4 regions of the Erwinia pyrifoliae DSM 12163 genome follow, and region 1 is predicted to be linked to each of the others. Evidence: predicted binding sites of a transcription regulator. Region 1 holds the regulator's gene; each other region holds the start of a gene.

Region 1 (5,236 bases):
TCAGCTGGCTGTGGGTAACCCACAGTTTCATATCGGCCAAATAGCGGGAATTGAAGCCAGGCTCCTGCATCGCCTGATTCAGGGAGTTATACAGCGCGTTATGCGCCTGATTGACTTTAATACGCTGGTTCGCCAGCTTGCTGACATCCTGTTCATTGCCTAACAACATCTGCAACGCTTCCTGAAAGGCCTCCAGCGCATCGTTTGCGTTCTGGCGCAGCAGCCCGCTCTGCCACTGCGGCCACAGCCAGATGTTGCCGCCAAAGGCAATCAGGCAGCCCATCAACGTATCGAGCAGGCGCGGCAATAAGAAGCTCTCCCCGTTCAGCGACAAAAGCTGGAGAGAATAAACCGCCGTTACCGTAAAGCCCACCGTCGCCCAACCGTAGAACTTGCGTAAAATCAGGTAACTGACCAGGGTGATGGCCAGCATCACCAGTAATGTCATTGACTCAGGAGCATGCAGGCGCAGGGCCAGTGCGGCAACCGCCAGCCCGGCCAGGGTGCCGAGCGCCCGGTGCTGGATGCGCACCCGGGTGGCACTGTAGCCGTTCAGGCTGACAAACATCATGGTCATCAGTATCCAGTACGGCTTCGGCATAGCCAAAAACAGCGCCAGCGTACTGGCAAAGGTCAACATCACCGCATAGCGTGCGGCGGTGCGCAAAGCGGTAGATTTAAGCGAAAGGTAGCTTTTCAGCGCCGGCAGCAGCGGCAGGCGGCGCTGACGGTCGGCCATCAAATCGCGGCGGTAAAGCGGGCGTTGAGTGCGCAGCACGCGCGCAATACGGCTGAAATGGTAGTAGCAAAAATGACCGACCGGATTATCCGGATGCTGATGGACTACCTTCTCCAGCGCTTCCAGCGGCTGCTCCATCTCAAAACGTTTGGGGAAGCGGTGATACAGGATATCGTCAGCCAGCTCGCGCAGACGGGCGGCGATACGCTGCGCATTCCAGCGGATCACCGCCTCGGCGTGGCTCAGGCGCACCAGTTTTTGCACGTCTTCCGGCTGATGCAGGCTGACGGCGATGTGCTCCTGCAGGTCAAGCGCCACCTGGAAAGCGCGCGTCAAAGGCTGGTAGTGCTGGTTGCGGTTGGCTGCCAGCATATGAATTTGCTGGTAACAGGTAGTGATGAGGTCGACGGCCTTTTGCTGGCGGGCAAACAGCGGCGGCATGGCGGTTGAGGGATCGTTCAACTGATTTAAATGGCGATACTTTGCCTCGCAGTAGTCAGCCAGCTCGCGATATAGCAGGCTGAGCGTTTCGCGCATCGGCTGCTCTTTCCACAGCCAGAACCAGAACCAGTTAAATACGCCGTACCAGATGGTGCCCAGGATATACAGTAACGGAGGCTGCCACATCGGCACTTTCCCCGCGAGGCTAAGGGTGAAGATGGCGGCAATCAGCGAGGCGGGCATCAGGCGGGCATGCAGCGGGCCGATCTCGCCGGTAACCCCCAGCAGCATCGCCATCAGCAGCAGGATCAGCGGCAGCGGGATCCCCTGGGCGCCGGCATACTGGATAATAAAACTGCTGCCGGCGAACAGGCCTCCGCCCACCATCAGGCGTTTAAAGAAGTGTTTATGCGGCGTATCCAGCCCGGCATTGTTGCAGCAGGCGGGAACCAGTGAGAACAGCAGACCTTTCTGTAAATCTCCCAGCAGCCAGCCAAGTGCAACCGGCAAACACAGCACCAGCGTTTGCCGCAGTGCGTAGTTAACTTCAGGTTGATAAATGATTCTGCGCCACATCAGCCGCACCAAATAGAAAAAGGCGCGACAGAGGCTGGCGCGCCGTGGGTTCAGGGGCGATTAACGCGTGCCGTAAACGACGATGGTTTTACCGTGTGCGGAGATCAGGTTTTGATCTTCCAGCATTTTCAGTATACGACCGACCGTTTCGCGCGAGCAGCCAACAATCTGGCCGATCTCCTGACGGGTGATTTTGATCTGCATCCCGTCCGGGTGCGTCATTGCATCGGGCTGTTTTGCCAGGTTCAGCAGCGTCTGGGCAATGCGTCCGGTCACATCAAGGAAAGCTAAATTACCCACTTTTTCCGAGGTGACCTGCAGGCGACGCGCCATCTGCGAAGACAGGCGCATCAGGATGTCAGGATTGACCTGGATCAGCTGACGGAATTTTTTGTAAGAGATTTCAGCCACTTCACAGGCTACTTTGGCACGTACCCAGGCACTGCGTTCCTGGCCCTCTTCAAAGAGGCCCAGCTCGCCGATAAAATCCCCCTGGTTGAGATAAGAGAGGATCATCTCTTTCCCTTCTTCATCCTTGATTAATACCGCTACTGAACCTTTAACGATGTAGTAAAGGGTTTCCGCCTTCTCACCCTGATGGATCAGCGTGCTTTTGGATGGATATTTGTGAATATGGCAATGGGACAGGAACCATTCGAGAGTAGGGTCTGTTTGCGGTTTGCCGAGAACCATTCGCTGTTATCCTCTGTTGTCATCTGGCCTGAATACATCCGGTTTACCACGCAGCAAGTGCCACGATCCCCTTGCTGCCGCACGTAAATATTGGGGATATACGGGGGGCTGAATCCCTGCCAGGCGTTGACATAGTCAAGCGTTCCGATAGGAAAAGACACGGGTCGCTCCGGGGCAAGCCGTATGCTGTCGTTTCGTTTTCACCAACATCATGATGCAGATGAAATTTACAGCCTCGTTTGTAGCACAGCTTGGGATGGCTGTCTTCTGTTGTCTCGCTTCAGCATAGTCAGAAAAAGAGAGCGTTGCCGTTTAAGTGACTGCGGCGTACTCTGCTGTAACTAAATGAATTGGAGGATGTTGTTATGCAGGCACGGGTTAAATGGGTTGAAGGGATGACGTTTTTGGGAGAATCCTCATCCGGCCATCAGGTGCTGATGGATGGTAATTCGGGCGATAAAGCACCAAGCCCGATGGAAATGGTGCTGATGGCCGTCGGCGGCTGCAGCGCCATAGACGTGGTTTCGATTTTGCAAAAGGGCCGCCACAGCGTGGCTGACTGCGAAGTAAAACTGACCTCAGAACGCCGCGAAGAGGCACCGCGTATCTTCACCCACATCAACCTGCACTTTATGGTCAGCGGAACCGCGCTGGCGGATAACGCGGTAGCGCGTGCGGTCGATCTCTCTGCGGAAAAATACTGCTCGGTGGCGATCATGTTGGGCAAGGGGGTGAAGATAAGTCACAGTTATGAAGTTATCGCACTGGCCTGATCCAGCCCCTTCGCTTAGCGGTGAAAGGAAAGAACGTCAGCCGATTTTCTTTCCTTCAATCAACCGCTTGACCAGCGGCCCCATAATCAGCTCCATCGCCAGCCCCATTTTGCCGCCCGGCACCACCAGGGTTTTGATATGTGAGATAAACGAACCCTGCAACATGGACAGCAGGTAAGGGAAATCGATATCTTCCAGCCCCTGAAAGTGGACAACCACGAAACTCTCATCCAAAGAAGGGATGCCACGGGCGGCAAACGGGTTGGAGGTATCCACGGTCGGAACGCGCTGGAAGTTAATATGGGTGCGTGAAAACTGCGGGGTAATAAAGTTGATGTAATCCTCCATGGATCGCACCACGGAATCCATCACCGCTTCGCGCGAGTGGCCGCGTTCGCTGGTATCGCGCACCAGTTTCTGGATCCACTCAAGGTTGACAATGGGCACCACGCCAACCAGCAGATCCACCTTGTCCGCCACGTTATGCTGCGGGGTGACAACGCCGCCGTGCAACCCCTCATAAAACAGCACGTCGGTCGGTTCCGCCAGCGGCTGCCACGGCGTGAAGGTGCCTGGCACCTGATTCCAGGGTACGGCTTCATCATAAGTATGCAGATACTTACGCGACTTTCCTTTACCGCTGCGACCATATTCGCTAAATGTGCGCTCCAGCAGTCCGAAATCATTTGCTTCCGGGCCAAAATAGCTAACGTGTTTACCCATATCGCGCGCTTTGCGGATTGCCATATCCATCTCCGGGCGGGTAAAGCGGTGAAAGCTGTCTCCTTCTACTTCCGCAGCATGCAGATCCAGCTGCTGGAAAATCTTCCTGAATGCCAGGCTGGTGGTGGTGGTTCCTGCCCCGCTGGAGCCGGTAACGGCGATAACCGGATGTTTAATCGACATGGCGAACAACTCCCTGAAAAAACGGGTGGGGCTGCATTGGTAACATGATTTGTCGATCTGTGTCACCCATGCAGCAGGTACAGCGATAAAATACAGGCAAAATGCGCTTAGCCGTGAAACTGGCCGCGCGGCATAATGTTGACCGACTCGTGCAGTTCAGACCACACCAGCACCACCTCGCCGCTGCTCAGCTGACGGCGAACATCGGCGACTTTCTGTTCCAGCGATCGCTCATGTTCGCCATAATCGGTGCCTTCGCGCAGCACAAAGGATTCAATCAGGTTATCAAGCGTTGCAGAATCGAGTTCTTTCCAGGGAATAATCATCAGTTGTCCAGCCAGGTGGTAAGCCATTGCGGAATGCGTTGCTCCAGCCACATTTGTGGGCTGCGCAGCGTTCCGCCTACAAAACCGACGTGCCCGCCATGCTGCGTCAGCTGATATTCAACGTTTGACGGCAGCAGGGCAGGATCGGGGATCACGTCAGCGGTCATAAAAGGGTCATCCTGTGCGTGAATGATCAGCAGCGGCTTACGCACACCGGGCAGCAGCGGCATGGCGCTGCTACGGCGGTAGTAGTCGCTGGCATCAATAAAGCCATGAGCGCGGGCGGTTATCGCATTATCGAAATCGCGCAGATGGCGCATGGATTCGAGCTGTGCCAGGTCGACGGGCAGCGCGCCTGGCCAGGCGCGCAGTTTACGCCGGGCATTCTGTTTCAGCAGGTTGAGCAGATAACGCTGATAAACGCGGGAAAAGCCCTGTTCCAGCCGCAGGCTACAGGGTTCCAGCATCAGCGGAGCGGAAACTGCCACCCCGGCGTCGAGCAGGCAGTTATCCCCCTGCTTGCCCATCAGGCAGGCCAGCATATTACCGCCCAGCGAGATGCCCACGGCAGCGGTAGGCCCCTGGCCCCATTCAGCGTGCAGCCACTGTAAAAAGTAGCTGGCATCATCGGTTTCGCCAGAGTGATAGATGCGGTTCAGGCGGTTGGGGACGCCGCTACAGCCGCGAAAGTGCATCACCACGCCCAGCCAGCCACGCGCTTTCCACGCCTGCAACAGGCCGTGCGCATAGGGGCTGTGAAAGCTGCCTTCCAGACCGTGGAA
Region 2 (5,236 bases), 1.7 Mb from region 1:
CACCGACTGCGTTGCCAAGGAATACGGCGACAAAATTAGGCAGATATTCGCCCCAGCTAAGATAACCGGCAAATATAGCGGCAGGGACAATAAACATATTTGCGACAACGTGTTGGAAACCGATGGCCACAAAAGCCATCACCGGGAACCACATGCCGAAAATCTTGCCCACCACATCTTTACTGGCAAAAGCCAGCCACGTCGCCAGGCAGACCAGCCAGTTACAACCGATACCGGAAATAAAGGCGTGCAGGAAATCTGCATTCACTTTCGCACTGGCAACGGCCACCGTTTTCTTCAAAAAGTCACCTTCGGTTAAACCCAACATATGGCCGAAGAACCAGGCAACGGCGATACTGCCAATGAAATTGGCGATGGTCACCCAGAACCAGTTACGTATGACGCTGCAGGCACCGATCTGGCGGGCGAACCATGCTATCGGCATGAGCATCATGTTCCCGGTAAGCAGCTCGCCGCCGGCCAGCACGGTAAGGATTATGCCAACCGGGAATACCGCCGCACCCAGCAGTGTGCCAAATGAACCCCATTCTGGCGGCAGCTGAGTCACCACGCGGATGAACAGCAGAAAGCCGAATGAGATAAAGGCACCGGCAAGAAAACCGAGAATAAGTAAAGAAGAGACTGGAGTACGACTTTTAATAACGCCTGCCTGAACTGCGACAGCCGAAATTTCTTTTGGTGTGTGTAAAGACATAATAACTCTGGTGTGATAAATAACGGGAAAAGTGCCAGATTCCGCAGCTAACGAAGTGACGCACGCGTCCCGCGCAGCATAGGGCTGGCAGCCAAAATCCGCCGCAGTTTTGCATGGTGGATTCACAAAAACAAGTTTATTCCGAAGGGTTTTTAACGCGTAATTAACAAGAATTCAGTCAGGGTGGGAAGCCGAAAAACGAGACAACGAATTAACAGCAGGATTGCGCTTTGTTCAGCGCTTTGGCGGCTTTTTCGGCAATCGCACGCAGATAACTAAATTGCCGTTGACACCAACCCCAGCGTTTCATATTATCCCCGCCGTCAACACGACACGGTTTTTCGGCTTGGGGGTATAGCTCAGCTGGGAGAGCGCTTGCATGGCATGCAAGAGGTCAGCGGTTCGATCCCGCTTATCTCCACCAAATCTTATCCAGCAGATTAGGTGGCTCCGAAAAACTGATACTTTCTGTAGTGGGGGTATAGCTCAGCTGGGAGAGCGCTTGCATGGCATGCAAGAGGTCAGCGGTTCGATCCCGCTTATCTCCACCAAATCTTCAAAGCCTTATACATTATTAATAATCTGCTCAGGCGGATTTTTTGTATTGGGCTGTCTTCTTGTCAACGCATTGCCATCCCATCCTGTTCCATGCAATCTGCCTTACCGCGCTTACCTGTTCCGTCCGCAGACGATCAGAGCGCAGTAAATGGATTATTGTAGCGAGGCGTTCAGAACAATCAGGATGGCACTGGCTGCGAAGAGAATAGCGGGGCCAGGCAACCCCGCCCGTGGTTTACAGCACCAGGCCCGCAATTGAGGCCGACAGTACACTGACCAGCGTTGAACCGTACAGCAGTTTCAGGCCAAAGCGCGAAACCACATTTCCCTGTTGTTCATGCAGCCCTTTAATCGCGCCGGCAACGATGCCAATTGACGAGAAGTTGGCGAATGACACCAGGAATACCGACAAGATGCCTTCAGCGCGCGGCGACAGCGTGCTGGCGATTTTTTGCAGATCGATCATCGCGACGAACTCATTGGAAACCAGTTTAGTTGCCATGATGCTGCCCACCTGTAAAGCCTCACTGCTCGGGACGCCCATCACCCACGCGAAGGGGAAAAATGCGTAGCCAAGAATGCCCTGGAAGCTGATGCCGAAAAGCGTGTCAAACAGAGCGTTAATGGCGGAAATCAGCGCGATAAAACCAATCAGCATTGCTGCAACGATCACCGCCACTTTGAAACCGGCGAGGATATACTCCCCCAGCATTTCGAAGAAGCTTTGTCCTTCATGCGTATTACCCAGCTTCAGGTCTTCTTCACTGTCGACGCGGTAGGGATTGATTAACGATAAAACGATAAAAGTACTGAACATATTCAGTACCAGCGCCGCGACCACATACTTTGGCTGTAACAGGGTCATATAAGCGCCGACAATCGACATGGAGACGGTCGACATAGCGGTGGCAGCCATGGTGTACATACGGCGTTCAGACATCCTGCCCAGGATATCCTTATAGGCAATAAAGTTTTCTGACTGCCCCAAAATCAGCGAACTTACCGCATTAAAAGACTCCAGTTTACCCATTCCATTGATCTTCGACAGTACGGTACCGATTGCACGGATGATGACGGGCAGAATGCGGAAGTGTTGCAGAATACCTATCAGCGCGGAGATAAATACGATAGGACACAGGACGTTAAGCCAGAAAAAGGCCAGACCTTTGTCGCTCATATTGCCAAAGACAAAATTGGTTCCTTGCGCCGCGTACTTGAGCAATTTTTCGAACAGGTCTGAAAACCCTTTAACAAATCCCAGACCTGCTTCAGAGTTGAGGAAGAACCAGGCCAGCAGAACTTCAATGACCAGTAGTTGGATAACAAAGCGGATACGGATATTTTTACGGTCACGGCTGACCAACAGAGCCAGCAATGTGACCACCACCAGTGCTAAAGCAAAGTGCAGAACACGGGACATATTTGCTCCAAATTCGAGGGCTATTATATTTGGTTGCACATTCTATGTAACAAGAAGAGGAAAAACGAGTTCTGTACCATAATATAATAATTACGTATCGTCGCAGAATTCAGTCATTTGACGTTCGTCACATCATTTTACTTTAATTTAACAAACTCGCTCTCTTCGGCGGTGTAGAACACCGCCATTCCACCGCCGTGATGCACCCCTGTGCTTAAAAGATAAGCAGTAGGCTGGTAAGTCATTTCCGAATATCCTACATTTTAAGAGGTTGCCTGGCGTGTAACATTGACGCACCTGTGCTAAAAGTATAGCTAATGCTATATCTTATAGCGCTGGCTATCACAGTGATACCCGTAACCATTAGCGATTTACTGGATAATCATTGTCCATTAAAGGCGACATTGCCGTCAGGCGTAAGGCAGCAGGAGTCAGAATTATGTCGGAAAGCCGCACAGTGGAGCAGAGCGTCCGCAGCAATCGTAAAATCAAGTTTGCCTTAATGGGGCCTGCTTTCATCGCGGCTATCGGCTACATCGATCCGGGCAACTTCGCCACCAATATTCAGGCGGGGGCTTCCTATGGCTACCAGCTGTTGTGGGTCGTGGTCTGGGCCAATGTGATGGCGATGGTCATCCAGCTTATGTCCGCCAAACTGGGTATCGCCACCGGCAAAAATCTGGCCGAGCATATCCGCGATCGTTTTCCGCGCCCGGCGGTCTGGTTCTATTGGGTACAGGCGGAGATTATCGCTATGGCAACCGATCTGGCGGAGTTTATCGGTGCCGCCATCGGCTTCAAGCTGGTGTTCGGCGTGAGTCTGTTGCAGGGCGCGATGCTCACCGGAGTGGCAACGTTTCTGATACTGATGCTGCAAAACCGTGGGCAGAAACCGTTGGAGCTGGCGATCGGTGGCTTACTGCTGTTTGTTGCGGCGGCCTATGTGATTGAGCTGTTCTTCTCACAGCCGAAAGTGGTCGATCTGCTGCAAGGTATGGCCGTGCCAGCGTTGCCAACGGCGGATGCGGTGCTGCTGGCGGCGGGCGTGCTTGGGGCGACCATCATGCCTCATGTTATCTATCTGCACTCTTCGCTGACGCAAAACAGCGGCGATAACGGGACGCGTGTTGAACGTTACTCTTCGACAAAACTCGATGTGGCGATTGCCATGACGATTGCCGGTTTCGTTAATCTGGCAATGATGGCCACGGCGGCGGCGGCTTTTCACTTTAGCGGCCACAACGGCATTGCCGATCTCGACCAGGCTTATCTGACGCTCGATCCGCTGCTGGGGAAAGCGGCGGCGCTGGTGTTTGGCCTGAGTCTGCTGGCGGCGGGGCTGTCCTCGACCGTGGTAGGCACTATGGCCGGGCAGGTGGTGATGCAGGGCTTTATCCACTTTCACATACCGCTGCTGGTGCGGCGTGTTATCACCATGCTGCCGTCATTTATTGTTATCCTGGCGGGCTGGGAACCCACGCGCATCCTGGTTATGAGTCAGGTGCTGTTAAGCTTTGGTATTGCGCTGGCGCTGGTGCCGTTACTGGCGTTTACCGGCAACCCGGCGCTGATGGGCGATATGGTGAATTCCCGGCTGATGCAGAACTTTGGCCGCTTTATTGTTGCGGTGGTGGTGGCGCTCAATGGCTATCTGCTGGTCGCAACCACCCTGAATGGGTAAATGCATCTACGGCGGGCAGGCCCGCCGCGTAGAGGATTACCAGCGGTCGCGACGATCGCGTTCATGTTGCCTGAGTATTGGCGGGTGTGGGCGCCATTGATGATGGTGCCCGTGTTGACGCCAGCGACGTTCTCTTTCCCATTGATGATGGCGAAGCATCTGCTGATGGCGGCGCCATTGCTCATGCCGCCACCAGCGCCCCTCATTGTAGCGATAGTTAGTGCGCCACCAGTGGTAATCACGCCAGCGGCCGCCGTCCCAATAGTGACCATGGCGGTCGCGGTCGCCCAAATGCAGTGTCATCCCTGGTGCCAGCTGAATACGTGCGCTATCTGCGTAAGCTGTCTGCAAGGCTTGTGGCGCTATACTTGCCAGCAAAGCCGCCACAAGCAATAAACATTTCATGATGTCTCCTTTATCAGCAGGCAATTCTCCGCTGCAGCAGCATAATATAAAGATATCTCTTTCGTTATGCTTGGGAAATTCTGTAAATTTAGGAAAGGACGGGTATTGGAGAGGTTTCTGAGAAGCATGTCACGGTAGATGCAGATAAGCCTGCCAGCCTCATCGCTTTTAACCGACGGCTGGCATGCCCGATTTTTCACGCCGTTGCTGGCGCAAGCTGTTTGCTGTTAGCCCAGGATAGCGTCAATGTGCGCCAGCTCGGCTGGCGTAAAGTCGCGATTCGCCAGCATCTGTACCGCATCATCAATCTGACTGGTTTTACTGGCACCAATAAGTACGGAGGTCACACGGTTATCCCTGAGCACCCAGGCCAGCGCCATCTGCGACAGTTTCTGTCCGCGCTTGCCAGCCAGCGCATTCAGGCGCGCTACTTTGTCCATTTTCTCCGGCGTCAGCT
Region 3 (5,236 bases), 1.6 Mb from region 1:
TGCGCTGCCCGCCTGTAAAGGCGTACCGCCGTTTATTCCCTGAATCCAGGTCGGCAGAAAAGCACTGATACCCATCATCGCTGCGCCGATCAGCAGGTTGCCCGCATTACCCGCCAACAACATGCGGCTGCGCCAGATAGCCAGAGGAAAGAGTGGTGCGCCGGAATGGCGTTCGTGGCGTACCAGCACAGCCCCGGCCAGCAGTGCCAGCATCAGCAGCCCGGCCACCGCTAACCCGCCAAGCGTTTCCGCCTGCAGTAGCGCCACCAGTAATGCACTGACGCTCAGCATCAGCAATCCGCTGCCGGTCAAATTAAGCCGATGCGCACCGGAGGATTTTGATTCGGGAAAATAACGCGCTAACAACAACATGGAAACCAGCCCTGGCGGAATGTTGACCCAGAAGATCAGCGACCAGTTGAAATGCTGCACCAGCCAGGCCCCGGTCAGCGGGCCGATAATCGCCGCTATGCCCCATACGCTTGACAGCCAGCCCTGGATCCCTGCCCGCTCCTTCGGCGGGTAAACATCGGCAATGATGGTTGAGGTCAGCGGCATGATCGCTCCCGCGCCCAGTCCCTGAAAGGCACGAAAGAGGATCAGCCAGGCCATATTAGTGGCAAACCCGCACAGCACGGAACCGACAAGAAACAGCCCGGTGCCAATAAAAAATACCCGTTTTCTGCCCCATAAATCAGCCAGCCTGCCATAAATTGGCACGCTGATGGCCTGAGTGAGCAGGTAAATAGAGAACACCCAACCGAACTGAGAGAACCCACCCAATTGCACAATGATGGTGGGCATGGCCGTCGCCACAATGGTGACTTCGATCGCGGCCATAAACATCGCCAGCATTGAGGCGACCAATACCCAGTGGCGATGCGTAACCTGATTATTCATATCTTCCAACTCTTGCCACATTTGTCTCTTCCCGGCGATGCGTCTTGTCATTGTGCATGAAATAGCGCACAGCAATTTTCAGATTGTGCTAACGGTGTTGGTGACAATGTCACAGAATCAGGCTCGTCAAACCCTTGACCGCTACTGCGGCTTTACGCCAGCTGCCAGCAGTGTAGCTTATTTCATCAAGTTATTTTGAGCCAGGCTTTACTGGCAGAGGTGCGGCGGATAAGGACAAACGATGGTGCACAGACCCTCAGCAGAGAAGCTGCATGTGACAACGTCACAGCAGCTAAACGGGATATGACGTTGCAGATTGACGACAAACAGCGGGCAACAGGTGAGTTTTCAGCAAATCCAGCCACGTTCGGCCGTGGCTGCCGCCGTTACGCCAGAGGTGACAGATCGAGATATTGCGCCAGATCGCGGGTTTCCGGGCGCGGCAGATAAGGCACCTCCCCCAGTAGCGGAGCCGGGATTTGTCCGCGCAGTACGTTAATGATTTCAGCATAGTGCGCCAGCCCCGGATTAATGCGGTTAGCTACCCAGCCCAGCAGTGGCAGGCCATCATTCACTACCGCCTGGGCGGTTAACAAAGCATGGCTGATACAGCCCAGCTTAATGCCCACAACCAGTACCACCGGCAGCCGCTCCTGCACTGCCCAGTCTGATAACGGACGCAGATCGCTCATCAGACTACGCCACCCTCCCGTGCCTTCCACGATGATATAGTCGGCGTGGTCATCCAGCGCCTTCAGCCCACCGCTCAAGGCCTCATAACTGACCGGCGTCGGGCTGGTGCTGATCTCGTCATCCAGCAGCGTTAACGGGTTTATTGCCTGATAGGGCAAGGCCACGGAAGAAGATGCCTGCAACACCAACGCGTCCTGATTACGCGCCCCTTCGGCGGTTTGCTTACTGCTTTTGGCCACAGGTTTATAACCCACACTGCGTTTACCTGCAGCTGCCAGCTTTTGCAGCAAGGCGCGCGATACCACCGTTTTCCCAACTTCCGTATCCGTTCCCGTGACAAATAACCGTGTTGACATAGCATGACTCCGGCAGCCCCGGTTTGGGCTGATTGGTATTTTAGTGCTCAATGGGAGCCAAAAGTGTAGGACACTACCGGTTATCAAAGATTGCGTTAGCGCAATCTTTGGTTATCTATCAGCCTTGCATCAGTCTGATGAGCAGCGACCCGTCATAGAGCGCTTCTTTGACCAGCGCTGCGGCGGACAGGGTGCCGGACTGCGCAAACCGTGTGGATTCTACGCTGAGTTCGGCGCTACAGGCGGGTAAGGCCTGCTGGCGAATACAACCAGAAATAGCCGGAAACAGAATCGACCGGGCGCGGTTTAGCGGTGAACCTATAAGGATTTTCTGTGGATGGAAGAGATTGACCATTATGGCCAGGACCCGTCCCAGGCTGCTGCCCACCCCGCTGATGATGTCGCAGGCCAGACGATCTCCGGACAGCGCCGCATCACACAAAGTGTCGATCGTCAGTGGCTGATGATGCAGGACAGAACCCGTCGACGACGACAGTCGCTGCGCAGCCAAATTAACTATGTTGTTGATGCTGGCAACCGTTTCCAGGCACCCCTGGTGACCGCAGCAGCAGCGTTGGCCATAAGGATCGACCTGAATATGTCCAATCTCGGCCATTGTGTTGCCGCCACCGTGAAGCAATTGACCGGCGGTAATGACACCGGCACCGACGTTCTGGTCAATCACTAGCTGAATAATATTGCTGGCATTGCGCGAGGCACCAAACAGCGATTCTGCCCGGGTCCAGGCACAGATATCATTTTGAATGAAAACAGGTAGCCCGGTGAGTTTTTCAAGTTCAGGCCCCAGCGGCATGTTATCAACCTGATAGAACGGGAGGTGCTGAACAATGCCGGTTCGGCTGTTGATCCTGCCTGAGAGCGTGAAGGCGATCGCGGTGAGGCGCTCAAGTTGATGCTGGTGCTGGGTGAAAAACCGATCGATATGCTGGAGAATGCGCGCCAGCAACGGTTCTTCAGCCGCTGCCAGCAAGGGTTGTTGCTGTTCGACAACCAATTTACAGCTCAGATCGCGAAGTGCGATGTCGATCTCGCCATTACCGATGCGTATAGAAAGGAAATGCCAGGCGTGACTGTCAAGCACCAGGCCAATCGCCGGCCGCCCCCGACATCCTGCCTCCTGGAATTCAGTTTCCTTCACCAAATGAGCCTGCAGCAGTTCTCGCACGATTTTGGTGATACTGGCCGGAGACAAACGCGTTTTATTGGACAGCTCAATGCGCGAGACCGGGCCGTAGCGGTCGATCAGCCGATATACGTTTCCGGCATTCATTTGCTTAATATGGTCAATATGGCCGGGCAGGCTATCCGTAATCACATTTGCTCCTTATTATCACTTTTTGCTGCAAGGTCATTGAAATCTGCCAATATTGGCGGTTATATTCTCGCTATCTGTTCATGGTGAAACACTTCACAGATGGCGTCAACTGCTTGATTCGAAATGTGATTTACAACACAAAACTGACGTTAAGTGTTCTTGTAGTTTACGAATGGGTGACAGGCGGCAATAACAATTCCTTCATCGCAGCAGCGACAGCAGGCATCTCACGCTGTTTCGACCAAACCAGCCAAACTTCTGAACGCGCATCCTGCTCTTGCAGTGGGATCCAGACGACATCATTCAGCCGCACCCGGTGGAATGACGCGGGCAGAATCGAAACGCCCAGACCGCCCGAAACTAAACCAATTATGGTCATCGCCTCCCCCACTTCCTGGGCAATATCAGGCTGGATATCATAGCGTTGCAGCAGCTGGATGATTTCGCCGTACAGGGCGGTACCAACGCCCGGGTCGAAGAACACGAATGGCTCCAGCGCCAGTTCACTCAACGCAATCTGCTGTCGGTTCGCCAGCCGGTGCGCACGGTGCACCAGTGCATACATTGGTTCCTGTAGCAGCAACTGATGATGAAAAGTTTCAGGGAGAATGGTATTGCGCATGACGCCTAAATCAAGTCGCCCATCACTGAGCGGTGCCAGCTGTTGACGCGTGTTTATCTCCTGCATTTCGACATGAACCGATGGGTAACGCTGGCGGTAGGTAAACAGTGCATTTGAAACTGCGTTAATCAACGGCGCTGATGAGGTAAACCCAATACGTAGCTCCCCTTCATCACCGCGATGCAGTCGCGCCGCTTTGCTAACCGCCTGACCAACCTGTTGCATAATCAGGCAGGCATCTTTGTAAAACTGCTCACCGGCCGCAGTGAGCCGCACGCTGCGATTGGTGCGGGCGAACAGTCGCGCCCCCATTTCCTGCTCAAGCAGTTGGATCTGCTGACTAAGCGGCGGTTGTGAGATATTAAGCCGCAGTGCAGCACGACCAAAATGCAGTTCTTCAGCAACGGCGATAAAATAGCGCAGATGACGCAGCTCAATATTCATATCTCAGAAGTATCATTTCAGATTATTAATATATTAGACATCATAAATCATCTTTCTTACCCTTTACAGGTTGATCACTGCCAATAACCTTAAGGATCCAAAGTGAACCGCTCCTCTCAGGCCGTCACGCTGCCCAAACGTGCTGAACGGTCAGCGTCTATTCCTTTATCGACTTCTGTAATCAACAACAATGTGTATATCAAACGTGGCACGCCGCAGTTTATGCGCGTCACTATGGCGCTGTTCTCGGCCGGGCTGGCGACTTTTGCTTTGCTCTATTGTGTACAGCCTGTTTTGCCGGTTTTGTCGCATGAATTCGGCGTATCTCCTGCTGCCAGTAGCATATCGCTGTCCATCGCTACCGGGCTGATGGCGCCTGGCCTGCTGGTAACTGGGCCATTATCCGATGCTATCGGGCGTAAATCGGTAATGGTTACGGCGCTGCTGCTTGCCGCCGTGTGCACCCTGCTTGCCGCCACCATGACCAGCTGGCACGGTATTTTATTGATGCGTGCGCTTACCGGCCTGGCACTAAGCGGCGTGGCTGCGGTGGGGATGACTTATCTTAGCGAAGAGATGCACCCCGGCGTGGTGGCCTTTTCAATGGGGCTTTACATCAGCGGTAACTCGATAGGTGGCATGAGCGGCCGCTTGATCAGCGGGGTTATCACTGATTTCAGCAGCTGGCGAATAGCGTTGATGGTCATCGGCTGCTTATCTCTGGCGGCCGCATTGATGTTTTGGAAAATCTTGCCAGCATCTCGTCATTTCCGCCCGACATCGCTCAAACCGCGTAACCTGCTGCTAAATTTCCGCCTGCACTGGCGCGATAGCGGGCTACCTTTGCTGTTTGCCGAGGGGTTTCTGTTGATGGGGGCATTTGTC
Region 4 (5,236 bases), 1.1 Mb from region 1:
TAATTTCAGCATTTCCATCCAGCCCCGGCGGAAACTTCCCGCTTGAGGCCTCTGCCGCTTTACCTAAGCCTAACGCGGTCAGATTGGGTAGATGGAGCGGGCCTTGACGCCCCTTGTCTGCTTCCCCCCTGAAGCACGCCCCGGCAATATGGCCGAGGGTATCTGCGCCTTTATCGCCGAATTTATCAGCGTCTTTGCTGGCCCCTATTCCGAAAGAATCCAGCACCATGATAAATGCACGTTTCATGCCGTTCTCCTGCGCGGTTCTCGCATTGAGAGTTAAAAAAATCCGATCGGAACAGAATACCGCTTATTGCGAGATTCTGCGATAAATAACTGGCGTTGATGCCGGCGCCACCTGCCCGACAACGACGGCGTGCTGCAAGGCCCGAGCGGCCTGCTGCCAGCCGGCTTCGCTGGCAGCATGGATCACCGCCAGCGGACGCTGGCTACCCACCTTATCGCCCAGCTGCACCAGGTCGCTGAAGCCAACGCTGTAGTCAATGCTGTCGCTGGCCCGGCGGCGACCGCCGCCCAGCGCCACTACCGCCATCCCCAGCGCACGGGTGTCCATCGCGCTGACGATGCCGCTGGTGTTGGCATAAACCGCTTTGCTCAGCATCGGGACAGGCAGATAACTGTCGATACGCTCGATAAAGTCAGTCGGCCCCTTCTGCGCCGCTACCATGCGCGCAAACACCTCGGCGGCGGCACCGTTGTCCAGCACCGCCTGCAGCTTAATCTGCGCTTCATCGCCTGACTGCGCCAGCCCGCCGGAGAGCAACATTTCGCTGCACAGCGCCATCGTCACTTCCAGCAGGCGCGGATTGCGGTATTCGCCGGTCAGGAACTGCACCGCTTCACGCACTTCCAGCGCATTACCGGCGCGGGAAGCCAGCGCCTGGTTCATATCGGTTAACAGCACGGTGGTGTGACAACCGGCACCGTTTGCTACGCCAAAAATGGCCTGCGCCAGCGCTTCGGATTGTTCAAGAGCAGGCATCAGCGCCCCGGAACCCACTTTCACGTCCATGACCAAGGCATCAAGACCTTCAGCCAGTTTCTTGGCGAGGATCGAGGCAGCAATAAGCGGGATTGAATCTACCGTGGCGGTAATATCACGCGTGGCATAGAAGCGCTTATCCGCCGGAGCCAGCGACCGGGTCTGGCCGACGATCGCCACCCCTACCTGTTTGATAATCTGGCGGAACCGGTCGTCCTGCGGGAAAATATCAAAACCGGGAATGGCTTCCAGTTTATCCAGCGTGCCGCCGGTATGACCCAGCCCACGGCCGGAGATCATCGGCACATAGCCGCCACAGGCAGCCACCATTGGGCCAAGCATCAGCGACGTGACATCGCCCACGCCGCCGGTTGAGTGTTTGTCCACCACCGGGCCGTTGAGATCCAGCGCTTTCCAGCTGAGTACCGAACCGGAATCGCGCATCGCCATCGTCAGCGCCACACGCTCCGGCAGCGTCATATCACGAAACCAGATGGCCATCGCCAGCGCGGCGATCTGCCCCTCGGAAACCGAGTTGTCACACACGCCGTTAATAAACAGACGGATCTCTTCTTCGCTTAGTGCATGACCATCACGTTTTTTGCGGATAATTTCTTGTGGCAGAAACACGATGACTCCCAGGACAATACCATCAATGATGCGGGTCCATACTGGCGTGATGGCCATCGCCGGTCTGGAGACGCACATCGCCGCGTACGGTGTTACCCCGCCACGGTGCAGGTGCGCAATGGCAACCAGCCTGTTAATAGTCGCTGTCGCTGGTAGCGGCGCTGAAACCCGCCGCGTTTAACAGGCTGGCGAGCAGGCTGGATGCACCGAAACGGAAATGGCGCGCATCGGCCCAGTCCGGGCCAAGGATATCGTCTGCCAGCTGCAAATACAGCGCCGCATCGTCTGCGGTACGCACGCCACCGGCTGGCTTAAAGCCCACCTGCTGGTGAACGCCTTTCGCGGCAATAGTACGCATCATGATCTCCGCTACCGCTGGCGTGGCGTTGACCGACACTTTTCCGGTGGACGTTTTGATAAAATCAGCGCCGGCATCGATGGCTATTTCAGAGGCTTGACGGATCAGCGCTTCCTCTTTCAGCTCACCGCTTTCAATGATGACTTTTAGCAGCACATTCGCCGCTGAACACGCCTGCTTACAGGCCTTTACCAGCTCAAAGCCGACAGTTTCATTACCGGCGATCAGCGCACGGTACGGGAATACCACGTCAACTTCATCTGCCCCGTAGGCAATCGCCGCACGGGTTTCCGCCAGCGCAATATCAATATCATCATTGCCATGTGGGAAGTTGGTCACTGTGGCAATACGGATTTCCGGCGTCCCCTGCTCACGCAGCGTTTTGCGCGCCAGCGGAATAAAGCGCGGATAGATGCAGATGGCGGCGGTGTTACCGGCCGGGGATTTCGCCTGGCGACAAAGGCCGATCACGTTGGCATCAGTATCGTCATCATTGAGCGTGGTGAGATCCATCAGTTGCAGCGCGCGCAGCGCCTGAGCTTTGGCATCGGACATGGTTATTTCCAGGTAAGTTGAATGGGGAGGCATTTGACAGGCTCACGCCGGACAACGCCTGCAATGTTAGGATTATAACAGCCTGAGCGGCATGATTTTGTGGGAAGTTTCACGATACGAATATGACATCTGCATTAACGTCAACTGAAACCTGGAGGTGTTCGCCATTAAGCGGCGGCCGGGCGGGCGGGACCCGGCACGAAGTCAACGCCGGGGAAATGTTATCATTATCACATCACAGGATCGTCAGGTTGGCGCTATCTGCATTCACACGCCAAACAGAGTACGGGTATTCTCGCGTAGCGTTTCGGTTATTTGTTGCGGGGATTCATCGCGCAGAGCGCACAGGGCGTGCCAGATATCTCTGACTCGCTCAGGGCGGTTGGGCTGCCCCTGAAAACCTTGCAGCGGCATATCGGGTGAGTCGGTTTCCAGCACCAGTGAGGTCAGCGGCAGACGGGCAATGGTTTGACGAGTTTTGCTGGCGCGTTCATAGGTGATAGTACCCCCGACGCCAATCGCATATCCGGCACGGATAAACGCCAGCGCCTGCTGTTCACTTCCGGCAAAACCGTGCACCACGCCACGCCTGGCCAGATCGAAACGCCGCAGCTGCTGCGCCAGCTTGTCATGAGTGCGGCGCGAATGCAGGATCACCGGCAGACTGTAATCACGCGCCAGGCGCAGCTGCGCATCAAGCAGTGCCTGTTGCCGCTCAAACTGCGGGTTATCGATAAACAGATCGAGGCCGATTTCGCCGATGGCGACCACTTTGTGATGACGCCGTTGCAGATGCTGTTCAAGTGCGACAAGGCTTTGCTCATTATGCTCTGCCACCGCCATCGGATGCAGCCCAAGCGCGGCATACACCGCATAATGCCGTTCTGCCAGCGCCATCACCCGATCAAAACGCGTGGCCGATACGCTGACGGCAATCATTTTCTCAACCCCGGCCTGAGCCGCCCGTTGCAGACTTGCCTCTTCATCGCCAACGAAGGGCGGAAAATCGAAATGGCAGTGCGTATCGACAAAACATGGCGTCATGCCAGCGACCCCTTGTCATAATCAGTATCAGCTCCCAGACGGTCTGCCTCATTGGCCACGGGGGCAGGCGGTATCACAATCTGCTGACGCATCTGTTGAGCATCATCGTTCAGCCGCTGGCCAAGCGTGGCAAGGAAGTAACGTCCGCAGCGTCTGCCCAGATGATAATCTTTATTCAACGAGGCCACCCGGCTGCCGAGCGCCATGCTGGACAGCGGATGCGGCGGATAGATTTCAATAATGCGTAACTTACCCGGCGGCTGGTTGATGAAATGCTCGGTCTGAAGATAGCTTTCTTCATGCAGCCGCATAATGTTAATTAGCGGTTGCAGTGCGCCATCGCTCAACCAGCATTCCGCCCTTTTCAGCCAGTGCGGCGTCAAGGTAGTTTGCGGTGGCACGGTGCGGATAACGACGATAGTTTCAGCCCCGCGCCGCGCCGCCTCACGCACCGGAATGGCATCGCTGATACCGCCATCCAGATAGCTGACGCCCGACAGGTTAACGCCGGGACGATAGAAGCCCGGAATGGCGCTGGAAGCCCTGATTAAATCGTGCCAGTTTTCTGAAGTGGGCGCGAAGTAGCTGGCGCTGTAATCGTCGCTGCGGCAGGCACACATATAGAATTCGCGCCCGGATGCAAACAGCTTCTCACCGGCGTCAATCGCCAGCGGCAGCTCCTGGCGCGTGATATCAATCAGCCAGTCAAGATCGAGCAAATGCCCGCCGCGCATAAACCGCAGAGGATCAAAGAACAATTTGCTGGTGGTGTAACGCGTGATCACCCGGCGGGCATAACCCGGTTGAGCGCAGACAAAGGCTGAAAGGTTTTGCGCACCAGCGGAGGTGCCAAGCATTAAATGAAAGGGGTTGAAGAGAGCACGTTGAAATTCGTCAAGCACGCCCGCAGTAAAGATACCGCGCTGTCCGCCGCCTTCACACACCAGGGCAAGCTTGCCTGGCCGGAATCGCTGCAACCTTAACGGCTCGGTGTTGCCAGGGGTAATCGGAATATGTATGCCCAAGTCAGGTATCCTCTCAGTATCAGCGCGTAAAGAGGATACCCGTCATCATTTACCGCCGTGGAGCGCTTGTTGCTATCCGTAGCAATGCGCTTGAGCGATGTCCGTTACCACTATAACTTCTTGCGCCCGGTAAACAGGCTGATCAGGAAGATAACGATACCGACAACGAAGACAACCTTAGCAGCCCATGCTGCCGTACCCGCCAGACCACCAAAACCTAATGCCGCTGCAATCAACGCGATAACCAGGAAGATAATACCCCAACGAAACATAAGCCTCTCCTTACCAGTAGTGAAATCGGACTCATTTTTTACCATTCGGCTGGCCTGAGCTTAGCCAAACTTTTTCTTTACGGGTAAAACGGGTAACGACCCCGGTACGGGGTCGCCAACCTGTTACGGCTTAACGCTCAGATCGTTTTTAACGCTTTTCACGCCTTCAATGGCTTTAGCAATGCCTTCGGCACGTTCAGACTGTGCCTGAGTTTTCACCGAACCGCTCAGCTGTACCACACCGTTGGTGGTTTCCACTTTCACATGGCGTGAGGGAACAATATCGTCAGCTAACAGTTTAGCTTTGATTTCGCTGGTGGTTGCCGTGTCGCCGGCATAACCGCTAACG

The links. Region 1 encodes CRP, which controls carbon source genes, mostly activating them, when cyclic AMP is high. Its sites were predicted from a motif close to ATGTGANNNNNNTCACAT; they were not measured.
Region 2: a site for CRP is predicted at 2,809-2,826, ahead of EPYR_RS05935 (NupC/NupG family nucleoside CNT transporter). Genes of this name have one in related genera too.
Region 3: a site for CRP is predicted at 3,409-3,426, ahead of mlc (sugar metabolism global transcriptional regulator Mlc). Genes of this name have one in related genera too.
Region 4: a site for CRP is predicted at 2,765-2,782, ahead of deoC (deoxyribose-phosphate aldolase). Genes of this name have one in related genera too.

Annotation. Positions count from the first base shown of each region.
Region 1 is NC_017390.1:3,701,509-3,706,744, reverse strand. It holds gene EPYR_RS16925 (YccS/YhfK family putative transporter) at 1-1,756, opposite strand, end outside; gene crp (cAMP-activated global transcriptional regulator CRP) at 1,817-2,449, opposite strand; gene EPYR_RS16915 (OsmC family protein) at 2,815-3,222, shown strand; gene EPYR_RS16910 (phosphoribulokinase) at 3,259-4,128, opposite strand; gene EPYR_RS16905 (YheU family protein) at 4,236-4,454, opposite strand; gene EPYR_RS16900 (hydrolase) at 4,454-5,236, opposite strand, start outside.
Region 2 is NC_017390.1:1,341,660-1,346,895, forward strand. It holds gene EPYR_RS05920 (formate/nitrite transporter family protein) at 1-715, opposite strand, end outside; tRNA gene EPYR_RS05925 (tRNA-Ala) at 1,064-1,139, shown strand; tRNA gene EPYR_RS05930 (tRNA-Ala) at 1,191-1,266, shown strand; gene EPYR_RS05935 (NupC/NupG family nucleoside CNT transporter) at 1,509-2,693, opposite strand; gene EPYR_RS05940 (Nramp family divalent metal transporter) at 3,133-4,374, shown strand; gene EPYR_RS05945 (DUF2502 domain-containing protein) at 4,411-4,779, opposite strand; gene EPYR_RS05950 (aldo/keto reductase) at 5,007-5,236, opposite strand, start outside.
Region 3 is NC_017390.1:2,081,690-2,086,925, forward strand. It holds gene EPYR_RS09280 (MDR family MFS transporter) at 1-921, opposite strand, end outside; gene bioD (dethiobiotin synthase) at 1,287-1,949, opposite strand; gene mlc (sugar metabolism global transcriptional regulator Mlc) at 2,068-3,285, opposite strand; gene EPYR_RS09295 (LysR family transcriptional regulator) at 3,452-4,351, opposite strand; gene EPYR_RS09300 (MFS transporter) at 4,454-5,236, shown strand, end outside.
Region 4 is NC_017390.1:764,560-769,795, reverse strand. It holds gene deoB (phosphopentomutase) at 1-247, opposite strand, end outside; gene deoA (thymidine phosphorylase) at 311-1,633, opposite strand; gene deoC (deoxyribose-phosphate aldolase) at 1,767-2,546, opposite strand; gene EPYR_RS03435 (metal-dependent hydrolase) at 2,814-3,590, opposite strand; gene EPYR_RS03430 (patatin-like phospholipase family protein) at 3,587-4,615, opposite strand; gene EPYR_RS18865 (DUF1328 domain-containing protein) at 4,726-4,887, opposite strand; gene osmY (molecular chaperone OsmY) at 5,011-5,236, opposite strand, start outside.